2 regions of the Fusibacter fontis genome follow, and region 2 is predicted to be linked to the other one. Evidence: riboswitches for the same ligand, from Rfam matches in the RefSeq annotation. Region 2 holds a riboswitch; the other holds the start of a gene.
What was found. A riboswitch is a leader RNA that binds a small molecule or an ion and turns the genes downstream of it on or off. The one in region 2 is predicted to bind cobalamin.
Positions count from the first base shown of each region.

Region 1 (5,959 bases), 660 kb from region 2:
GCCTGAATGATTACCGAGCCCGTCCCTGCTCCAATATCCAATATGTTTTGTCCGTCTTTAAGATCTAAATAACTGATAATGGTATTTCTAATTTCCATTTTAGTCATGGGATTTGATCCCCTTACAAAAGCTTCATCTCTCATTTTCAATCACCACAACACTCATTTTATAGTTTTTATCAGGTAAGTCGCTTGCTCGACAACTAGTGATACACTCATCTGCATAGGTTAGGTTTTCACCAATATGGAACATCGGATTAAGACCCATGGCGAGATATTTTTCTGCAATCTTGTTTGGGGACCATGCAGAGTCGGTCAGCATGCATATTTTTTCAAGGTGTTTCATCAAATCCCAATTAGGATCACGTCCGTGAACGCTTGTAAAAAACACATCGTGCATTGGCATTTTCAGCGCATTGAACAGAGCTTGAGCACTGGATATTCCCATAAGACTTTTTAGTGGCGTTTGAGAAAATGAGCGTTTAACCCACTCAGTGATCCCGTAAAAACTGGGGTCTCCAGAAGCTAAAATGCCCACTTCGCCATATACATCAAGCGATTGTCGGATGTACTCAAAAAGGACTTCGAGTTTACCATTATAAATCTGACGATCTGCTTGAGTTGGGATCTGCTGTACCGTTTGAAGTTGTCGTTCTGTTCCAATGAGACATTTACATGAAGTAATAAAATCGATGACTTCGCTCGTGAGCAAGCTGGCATTTCCTGGACCAATACCGATCACAACAATCATGATTCCTCCTGTGGTTTAAGTTTGGTATTGCACAAACAACGGCCTTTCATATCGTACATCAATATATCAACAGCACATTTCCCTAAAATGTAGTCAGTGCAATAGGTTTTTGCAGCGTTTGCTATGTCTTGAAATATTCCCTCATCGCCCCACTGGTGCACTCTGTCCGATATTTCATCTGTTGTATTTGCTAGAAAAATCTCTTTCATCTTCCAAGTAGGTGCGCCAGTCATTGCAAAATAAGTAATAATGATATGTGATTTTGCATCGGCAACTTTGCTATGTGTGTTAAAGATACCGCCAGCAAGTTTGACATATTTTCCAATATGACCGACTAAATAGATGGAATGAAACCCTAATTCCTGTGCTGCGGATAATCCAAATCCTACAAAATTTCCAACGTGTACAATCTGATGAATCGAAATATGTTGATGTTCAATAGCATATTTTTCTCCATGTTGGCCAGGAACCAGAACAACATCGAGAACACCTAGTGATTTTTTTTGTGACAATTCTGTGTAAATAGTGCTTTTAAACGCATCTTCACTCATTGGACGAACAATTCCTGTTGTGCCAATAATTGAGATGCCTCCTTCTATTCCTAAACGAGGATTAAATGTTTTTAACGCTATTTCTTCCCCTTTTGGCACACAGATAGTCACGCGAACTCTTTGCTTACCATCGAGCAATGGGCGTAAGTTATGTCGAATCATCTTCAGCGGAATTGGATTGATTGCCGCATGACCAATAGGTATTTGTAGCCCTGATTTTGTAACAATTCCGACACCTTTACCGCCACGAATATCAATATCGCCCATTGTGTGTGTCCATTCCACTATGGCCTCTATTTCAAGTTGATTGGTGACATCGTGATCATCACCGGCATCTTTAACAATCGTACATGTGACTGAACCATCATCATTGCGCGTAATCTTTGCAACCGGTACAGTAAGTTTGGATGCGTCTGGGAGCTCGATATCAATCGCATCAATTGTAGACACCTTTGTTTGGCTTAACATGATGAGAGCCGCTTTCGATGCCGCAGTCGCGCAGCTTCCAGTTGTGAAACCCTTTCGCAATTTAACCGCTTGGTCAGATAATTCATATAAATTTAGAGATTGATTATGCTTTTGATTGACTTCTTGTATTGTGTTTTGTTTTGCCACTTCAGATGCACCTCGATATCTTCGATGAAATTAATGGATTATAACATAAGTTTATCTACCAACTGCATCGTATAATATAGCGTTAACAATGGCTGCTGCAACATTGCTACCACCTTTTCTACCAAGTGCTACAATCGAAGGTAGCGTACTTTCGTACAGTGCCTGTTTTGATTCAGCAGCACCAACAAAACCAACCGGAACACCTATGACTCCGATGACATCAAATTTTGATAAATTTGAGTGTTCGAGTAGTTGAAAAATAGCAGTAGGCGCATTTCCAATGACAAATACTTTCTTTCCTGGTTCAGTTAAAGCCATTTCAATCGCAGCCATTGATCTTGTAATGCCTTTGCTAGAGGCAATCACTTGGGCTTCCTCCGATGAAACAAAGCATTTGACCTGCCAATTTGATTTGTTTAGGGCTTTTTTATTGATACCTGATAAAGCCATTTGTGTATCGGTGTAAAGTGTCACAGTTTCACCCGTGAGTGCTATGAGCTGCTCGACAAATGATGAATCTACTTTTAAATTCTCTAGGTAATCAAAATCAGCAGAAGTATGGATGACTCTTTTGTATATATGATGATGTGAATTAGGATATGTCCATGCATGATCTTTCATAATGTTTTCAATGATTTCAAAGCTAGTGGACTCTATTTTCATCGGATCTTTGATATAACTCATATCAAACCAACTCTTGTAGCAATGAGTTTCACAATTGTTTCATCAAACCCTATATTTGATAGAAATTGGATGCTCAAATCTGGATATTTAAGTTTTTCACTTTCAATGACTGACGGAATATCTTCAAGAATATGGTTCCCTTGAAATAAAAAGAAAGGAAAAATGGTTAGTTGGCGGACGCCATTTTGATATAACGTTTCAATAGCTGTCTCCATGGAAGGTTCCATTAATTGAAGGTAGGCTTTTTCAAGTAAAACTTCTCCGGAATATTTTTTTAAAGCATCCATGTATTGTTCCATGGTTTCATTTGTTTTTTCAACTTTACTTCCGTGTGCGAGTATTAAAATTGCGGATGGATTCATCGTTCACCTCATTAATGAATTATTTTGTTGTTTAAAAATAATGGCATAAAAAAAACACAACCTGATGGTTGTGTTTAGTTATATACTTATCATATTTTACATACTTGAAAAATATATCTTACATTAAACCTCCCACCGAAGTTTGTTTGTTGCAAAAATTATGGCAGGTCTCCTGGCTTAGATATCATCCTACTCTCTCGCCTTCCCAATAATCAGTGGCATGTGAGATTTCGTTCTTCTTTACAGTAGCGGGGGCTGCTGAGGTTTTTCACCTCATTCCCTATTAACCTTTCGTATGATCGAAAGGACCGATAATCTGATATTCAATTAAAAGTATCATATCATAATGAATTTATTTTGAAAAGTCTCTTTTCTGAAAGTTTTTTCAAAGTTTTTTCAAAGTTGATCAATTTTTATTAACCAAGGCGGAGTTTTACTCGAAAGCCAAGGATAATTTTTTGATTTTAGCCAAATGCAGAGTCGCAATCTCTACTTCACTAAACTCCTGACGTTTTCAGCACGCTCAGGGAAATCTGTGATGATGCCGTCTATGTTATATCGCATCACTTCGTTGAGACCAACGACTGTATTCACAGTCCATACCCATACTTTTCGGTCAAGCGAATGTGCTCGCTTGACAAAATCCGTCGTGAGCATGTTTGCACGAATGGTGTAAAAATCCACATCGAGAGCAGCTAAATTCCCCGAAAAATAATAGAGAATTTGTCCGATTTTGATGTTGGGATTGATGGAGCGAATCATCACAAGTATTTTTGTATTAAACGACTGAACGTAGACTTCGTTTTCCATATCGAGAGCATCAATGAGAAATATCAGTTTGGGTATGAGAATATTGAGTCGATCTTCTGCTTTTATGTCGATGATTACTTTAATTTGTCCTTTGCATGCTTTTAAAACATCTTCGAGTTTTGGAATATTTTCACCGGTAAACTTTTTCGAAAAATGTGATCCAACATCATAGGATGAAATAACACTATAAGGAAAATCTGATATCGCGATATTGGCACCTGCAGTTCGACTTAATGTTTTATCGTGGTGCAACACGAGTGTTCCATCCTCTGTGAGCATAATATCGATTTCAACGTAGTCTATTTGCTTGGCAATAGCCGATTGAACACTCGATAAAGTATTTTCTGGTGCGTCACTTGAATTCCCTCTGTGAGCGGCAATTTTTACATCGGATTTTTTAAAGGATTCAATCCATAAATAATTGATTCCAAAAGTCACAATAATCGTGATTGTCAAAATAAGGCCTGTAATTTTATGAAGTGCATGAACCCATTTTGGCCATTTGACTTTTCTCGAACGAAATTGGAATACGGGAATTTCTTCGCGGTCTTTTTCCATAACGGCTCTAAATAAAAACATCAAATACGTAATGATAAAAGGAAAACTGAGGAGTAGTATACTATAGGCGATAATACTGAGCAAATAGATGACTAATTTTTTGAGTGCGACAAAACGAATGAGTACATTCATCCATTCTGCAATCGTCTGCATCCATATGCCTAAAAAAAGCCAAACAAGTAAGACGATCAATAGCACTGGAACCCAATGAATGAGTGTTTTTAACTGATGTCTTCGAATCATTTTAAAGCTTCTTTTGAAAGCTTCTCGCGTTGAAAGTTGATGAATGAGCATGTAGTACATTAAGTAAAGAGAATGGATGTGGATATAGAGCCATAGAATCAGGAGTATGATCCAATATGAATCGAGCTTACCTATTTTTTGAAACCATTCGATAAATGTAATGGGAATATTCATCAAGGTCAATTGAGTGGTACTAAATACGAAAGGTACAAAGACAATACCCATCGTAACAATTTGAATAAATCCTGGAAAAATGAGGCGTTTTAAATTTTTAAGCGTAATCCAAAAACTACCGCCTATTGTAACTGGACGGTTTTGAATGTTGGATTCGATTAAGACCATTAGAACCAAATATTGGATCAAGAGTAAAATGGCAAATACCATAATTCCAAGTAGAGTCATCCAAAATCGGACTGAAAAAAGCTCTGGTTGAATAAGCGATACGTTAAGAACATAAGGTGTTCCAGCCTGAATCATGGCCCAGTTATAAAATCTCAGTATTTGAGGCATAATGAAACTTGAAGAAAGCGCCATGACAATCGCTTCTAAGATAAAATATTGAGTAAAATTATTTTTAAGATGTTGAACGGTTTGTCTAAAAACTTTCATGAATTATGCCAACCTTTATAGGAGTATTATACTCATATGATACCACTATATGTTGGAATTTGAAACCATTGATGATTGAGTGGGCCGTTTCCCTTTCCGATATTAAGTCCTGACAAAAGTGCACCGGTGACATACGACTTTGCTTCCTTGATGGCATCTGTAAGCTCTAAATTTTGTGCGAGTCCACAAGCAATAGCACTTGAGAGCGTACATCCTGTTCCGTGTGTATTTGTCGTTTCAATACGTGCGTGCGAATACCAATAACTCCTATCGCGATAAAATAAAAGATCATCGCAGCATTGAGTTAAATGCCCGCCTTTTATGAGGATATATCCAGAGTATGCGTGTGAAATGCTCTTTGCAGCACGAATCATGTCGTCTTTTGTGTGAATGTTCATACCTGATAAAATCTCAGCTTCTGGAATATTCGGTGTAATGATAGTCGCGAGTGGCATCAAGGTATGTTTTAGCATATTAACCGCTTCGGATTTCAAAAGTGCGTTGCCACTTGTCGAGACCATTACGGGGTCCAACACGATATGTGTATCCGCTGAGACGTGTTTTGATAAAAACGAAGCGATGACTTCAATGATTTCGGGATTGGAAACCATGCCTATTTTAATGGCATTTGGTTGTATGTCCGAAAATACCGCATGGAGTTGTTCTTGAACAAATTCTGGAGACGATTCAAAGATGCCCGTGACTTCGCATGTATTTTGAGCAGTTAGTGCAGTGATTACACTCATTCCATAGAGTCCATATGCTGAGATGGTCTTC
Region 1 covers NZ_AP042445.1:718,387-724,345, forward strand. The annotation lists gene cbiT (precorrin-6Y C5,15-methyltransferase (decarboxylating) subunit CbiT) at 1-107, opposite strand, end outside; gene cbiE (precorrin-6y C5,15-methyltransferase (decarboxylating) subunit CbiE) at 133-750, opposite strand; gene cbiD (cobalt-precorrin-5B (C(1))-methyltransferase CbiD) at 747-1,916, opposite strand; gene ACZ41W_RS03240 (precorrin-8X methylmutase) at 1,968-2,600, opposite strand; gene ACZ41W_RS03245 (sirohydrochlorin chelatase) at 2,597-2,962, opposite strand; cobalamin riboswitch at 3,108-3,291, opposite strand; gene ACZ41W_RS03250 (glycerophosphodiester phosphodiesterase family protein) at 3,452-5,182, opposite strand; gene thiD (bifunctional hydroxymethylpyrimidine kinase/phosphomethylpyrimidine kinase) at 5,215-5,959, opposite strand, start outside.
Region 1: another riboswitch for cobalamin. It lies ahead of ACZ41W_RS03245 (sirohydrochlorin chelatase); the one in region 2 lies ahead of ACZ41W_RS06225 (cobyric acid synthase).

Region 2 (5,959 bases):
GATTTTTTCGATTTTAGCAATCATCCATCCTATGAACCTAATTGGATGCGGCCAATTAGGAGGATCACCTAGCAATGCGTCTAACAATAATGCAATTGCAATATTGATAAAACTATAAATAAGCATGTTTTCAAAATTATCCACGGATTCACTCTCTTGATTCGTTTAATATTTTAAGTAGTAATTCACAATTCAAATGCTCTTCGACAGTTTGTGCCAATCGATTATATTCTTGGTCTTTAAACACCTCGTAGTCGAGTCCGTTATTACATTCTTCGATACCTTTTTTCTTTCTTAACGCATTTAATAATAAGGTTCGAAAATCATCATTTTCAAAAATACCATGAAAATATGTTCCAAGAACAAGTCCATCACTTGAAATCGCACCATCGAATTCAGAACAATCCGTTTTCATAAATGGCTGAACTTGATGATTCAAATACTCTGTTTCTCCCATATGAATTTCATAGCCTTTTAGTTCCATTTGTTTCATCTCTATGTCTAAAAACGGATTCATCGTCACTCCAGACGCCTGTCGTGTTGTTTTGGTGAGTGCCATCTTTGTGCTTACATCTAAGAGTCCTAATCCATTCATTTTTTGTTCCGAAGACTCTACATGATAAATATCCTCAATTGATTTGCCTAACATCTGATAGCCGCCACATATGCCAATAACAGGCACATTATGTCGATGCGCATTATAAATTGCTTGACTGAATCCAGATGTGATCAAAAATTTCAAATCGTTCATTGTATTTTTAGTTCCAGGGAGAATCACGGCATCACAATTTTTCAATTGATCAGGTGTCATCACATATTCTAAACTTACATCACTTTCCAAATCAAACGGTACAAAATCAGTAAAATTTGACATATAAGGCAATTTAACTACACCAATTTTGATTTGCTTATCCGATTGATAATTTAAGCGTTCTGAAACACTATCCTCATCATCAATTTTTAAATTTGAAATAAAGGGAAGCACACCTAAACACGGGCGATCAATTAATTTTTCAAGCATTTCAACACCGGGCATTAATAAATCGACATGTCCACGAAACTTATTAATAATAAAGCCTTTGACTCTCTTTCTTTCAGCTTCTGAGAACAACATAAATGTCCCATAAAGTGATGCAAATACCCCGCCTTTATCGACATCTCCAATCAATATAACGTCTGTATCAATGATTTCAGCCAATCCCATATTGACAATATCACGACTTCTCAAATTGATTTCAGCAGGGGAACCAGCGCCTTCAATCACAATGACTTCATACTGAGACGACAAGGTATTAAACGCCTTCTGGATATGTGGAATTAAGTATTCTTTTGACGAAAAATATTGGCTTGATTCCATATTTTGAAAGATTTCACCATTAAGGATTACCTGACTACCCATTTCATTTGTAGGTTTTAATAAAATCGGATTCATTTCAACTAATGGCTTAATTCGTGCGGCTTCAGCTTGAACAACTTGAGCTCTTCCCATCTCTTTACCATCATCGGTAATAAAAGAATTTAACGACATGTTCTGAGATTTGAATGGCGCAACCGAAAAGCCTCTATTATTTAAAATTCTACAAACAGCAGCTACTGTGATACTTTTACCAACAGAAGAGCCCGTTCCTTGAAACATAATTTTTTTTGACATAATCCCTCGCATATATGAAAGAATCTTACTCACTATCAAAATTCTAAATATCCATTCAAAAATTCCGATTTCAAACCAAAAATCCGACTCCAAATTTTAATTTCCGACTTCAAACTTTAAAATCTGACGTCCATCTTTAAATTATGACTTATAATTCTAAAGTTTAACCATTAACTTTTAGACCTTTGAACTCAGTCAAATTTTATCCATCTAAATAAAAAACACACGTCGGAAACGTGTGTTGAATACAATGAATCATTGTATAAATCACCCTGCCTCCCACCGAAGCCGATAAAACATTCAAAACAAAGGCAGGTTTCCTGGCTTGTAGATCAACTTACTCATCGCGCCTTCCCAAAATTGGTGGCAATGCGAATTTCATCCCTACTTACAGTAGCGGGGGCTGCAGAGGATTTTAACCTCTTTCCCTCTTAGCTTTTAACTAAGCACCTTTATTCCTATTCAGTTAACTTAACATGTTCATTATATTATTTGAGATAGCACGTGTCAAGGATTTAGGTGAATTTCAAATATGACAAAAGATTCATTACTGCGAACTCCTATTTGATTTCAATCCCTTGTAAAAAATCTAGAATTTTTTTTGCATGCCCAGGTGCTTTAACATTTCTAAACTCATTAATCAAGAGTAAATCTTCTTTATAAATAAACGTGGATCTCTCAATGCCTTTTACAATTTTTCCATATAATTTTTTATCTTTTAATACACTAAACCACTGAATTAACAACTTATCAGGATCACTGATCAGTGTAAATGGTAAGGTATTTTTATCCTTAAATTTTTCATGAGAAGTCAGCGAATCCTTACTAATACCATAAATATGATATCCCAACATTCTAAACTCGTCATATAACTGCGCAAACTCAATTGCTTCGAGTGAACAAGCTGATGTAAGATCTTTGGGATAAAAATAAAGGATAAACTTCTGAGATTTCAATAATTCCAAATCAACAATTTTACCATTCGTCGCTTTTAGCGAAAACTGTTCTTTGAAGTAGTTCATATAACCTCCTAAATAATCTAAATTTTCACACCTAAGAATAAAACCGATTTATCCCTCGCTCCTATTCAAATATCAATGTATTCTATAATCATCTTAAGTAAAATTAATAAAATTCCCTATAAAAAACCACTTAATACAAATACCGAACTATAAAGCTAGAATAATTGCCTACCTAAGCAATTGTGAATACGCATAGTAAATTTTTTTATTAAATAAACGTCACACTTATTAAATCGTTTGATTAGGTCTTTATTATCAATTATAATGTAAAAAAGATTATAAACAAATGATGATTGAATAATCCGCACTAAATTGATCCACCTGTCCGATATAATTGAGCCATCATTCCGTTTTAGATTGAGCCACCATTCCGTTGTGTGAGCCATTTGAAATAAAACCTTTATACTGTAATCATACATCCAAAAGATGTAAATACATGTAAAGGAGGTCATTTAATGACCGATTATAATGAAATTCTGAGACTTAAAAGTCTTGGGTTTAGTGAGCGAAATATTGCGCTCAGCTGTTCTTGTTCGCGCAACACAGTCGCAAAAATAGTTAAAAAAGCGACCGAATTAGGTGTCCAGTGGACAAAGAGTAACACAAGAACCAACCATGAGTGGCAAACATTACTTTTCCCTGCTCAGAAAGAGCCTCATGGCAAGCGCCAACCCAACTATGCGTACATCCGAGGCGAACTGCTTAAAAACGGTGTAAGCAAGAAGTTGCTTTGGGCTGAGTACATGGAAGAATGCAGACTTAGCGGTGAAACACCACTCATGTACTCTCAGTTTTGTCGTTACCTTCAAGAGGATGAACAAAAGCGTCGTGCAACTATGCATATTAGTCGAAAACCTGGAGAACAAGTCGAGGTAGATTGGGCTGGTGATCCAGCCAAAATAATTGATCCCGATACCGGCGAAGTCATAGATGCATATCTTTTTGTTAGTGTCATGACTTATAGTCAATACGCGTATGTTGAAGCCTTCATCAATGAAAAGCAACGTGCTTGGATAACGGCCCATGTTCATATGTACAACTACTTTGGTGGTGTTACTAAGATTCTAGTTCCAGATAATTGCAAAACAGCGGTAGTTCACACCAAAGATTGGTACACGCCAAAACTCAATGCCACGTATCATGAAATGGCTGAACATTATGGTACTGCAATCATTCCAGCAAGGGTTAGAAAACCGAAAGACAAAGCAAATGTCGAGGGTACCGTTGGTAACATTTCTACTTGGATTACAGCTGCTTTAAGAAATGAACAGTTCTTCACTTTAGTGGAACTCAATGCTGCGATTAAAGAAAAACTTGAGATTTTTAACTCAAAGGATTTCCAAAAGAAAGAAGGCAGCAGGTGGAGTCTCTTCCACTACGAAGAGTTGCCTTTCCTAAGCCCACTACCCACTACCTCTTACGAACTGGCAGACTGGAAACAAGCCACCGTTCAGTTTAATTATCACATATCTTTGGATGGAATGCTATATTCCGTTCCGTATGAGTATATCAAACGTAAAGTAGATGTGCGGGTAACAGATAGAGTCATCGAAATCTTTTACAATCATAACCGTATTGCCTCCCACAAGCGACTTTATGGACGCAAGGGTCAATACAGTACCATCTTGGAGCATATGCCTCTAGATCATCAAAAGTATCTTGAATGGAATGGCGATCGCTTTAGAAAATGGGCCGAACAAATTGGCACACATACACATAAAGTTATCAGCGCTATTCTTGCCTCCAGTCGCGTGGAGCAACAAACCTATAAAAGCTGCATGGGATTACTCAGGCTAGCCGAGAGACATTCTGAAGAAAGCCTTGAAGCAGCTTGTGAAAAAGCTTTGAGTTATACTTCGAGTCCAAGTTACAAGAGTATCAAAAATATTCTTGCCGCTAGGATACTTGATAAGCCAAAGCCTATACCTGAGCAGATCGTAAAGAACAAATTCGGTGTAACACGCGGATCTAACTACTATGGAGGTAAAAATAATGATAAATAATTCGACTATTGATAAACTTATAGAAATGCGATTAACCGCAATGGCAGATGCTTATCGTCAACAAATTACCGATCCTCAAATGAAAGATATTGATTTTGAAGATCGTATTGGAATGATGGTTGATATTGAGTACACAAGAAGGAAAAATAATCGACTGTATCGTTTGATAAAAAATGCAGAGTTTGAACAACCCGGCGCAAGTATCGTAGATATTAATTATTCCTCAGGTCGAAAAATCAACAAAGACTTGATTAAACGTCTTGCAACTTGTGAGTATATAGCTGAATTTAGAAATATATTTATAACAGGTGCGACTGGAAGTGGCAAAACATATCTTGCTAATGCTTTTGGCATGGAAGCCTGTAAACATAAGTTTAAAACACAATATGTGCGACTTCCTGACTTACTTCTTGATCTTGAACATTCAAGAAACGAAGGTACCTATAAAAAAGTAATGGCAAAATATTCTAATCCTTTGCTGCTGATTATTGATGAATGGTTGCTATTAAAACCTACAGCTACGGAAGCAAAAGACATATTTGAACTTTTGCACAGAAGAAGAAAACACTCATCTACAATCTTCTGTTCACAATACCGACACGAAGGTTGGTATGATCAACTTGGTGGAGATGATTCACCTTTAGCAGATGCAATACTAGATCGCATCGTACATGATTCATACAAGATAAACATCGAAAGTGTAGACCCTACAAAAGATTTATCCATGCGAGAAGTCTATGGTCTAGATAAACGATTAAGCGAATAACTAAAAACTCGCTGGTGGCTCAATGGTTCCGGACAAGTGGCTCACGCCACACCGGAACTGAGGCTCCACCGAATAGGAATATTCAGATGATATAGAATTATTTAACTTTGATTTCCATTAGATTAAGTCTTAATTTAAGTAAATGCTAAAATATGATCCTTCAATGATTCATGACATACTAGACGATTAGAGGCAATGAATACTTATGACAAACTCAAATGTAAATTTACAAACAACGATTAGCAATATAACCCTTCAAAAAAATATTGCGCGTATTACAATTCCAAATGTTCCAGATAAGCCCGGGATTGCTTATCAACTTTTTTCGTCCTTTGAAGATCATCAAGTTTCAATCGATATGATTGTACAGAATATCAATCATGACGGCCTTATTGATATTTCATTTACACTTCAAGATGAGGATTTTTTAAAGGTTCAGACCTTGTTGAATTCTTTCATTGAAAATGTAGGTGCATCACCTTCAGTTTTAAAACGCCACGTTTCTAAATTATCAATT
Region 2 covers NZ_AP042445.1:1,382,493-1,388,451, forward strand. The annotation lists gene cbiB (adenosylcobinamide-phosphate synthase CbiB) at 1-144, opposite strand, end outside; gene ACZ41W_RS06225 (cobyric acid synthase) at 149-1,651, opposite strand; cobalamin riboswitch at 1,945-2,120, opposite strand; gene ACZ41W_RS06230 (peroxiredoxin) at 2,212-2,673, opposite strand; gene istA (IS21 family transposase) at 3,129-4,676, shown strand; gene istB (IS21-like element helper ATPase IstB) at 4,666-5,442, shown strand; gene ACZ41W_RS06245 (ACT domain-containing protein) at 5,648-5,959, shown strand, end outside.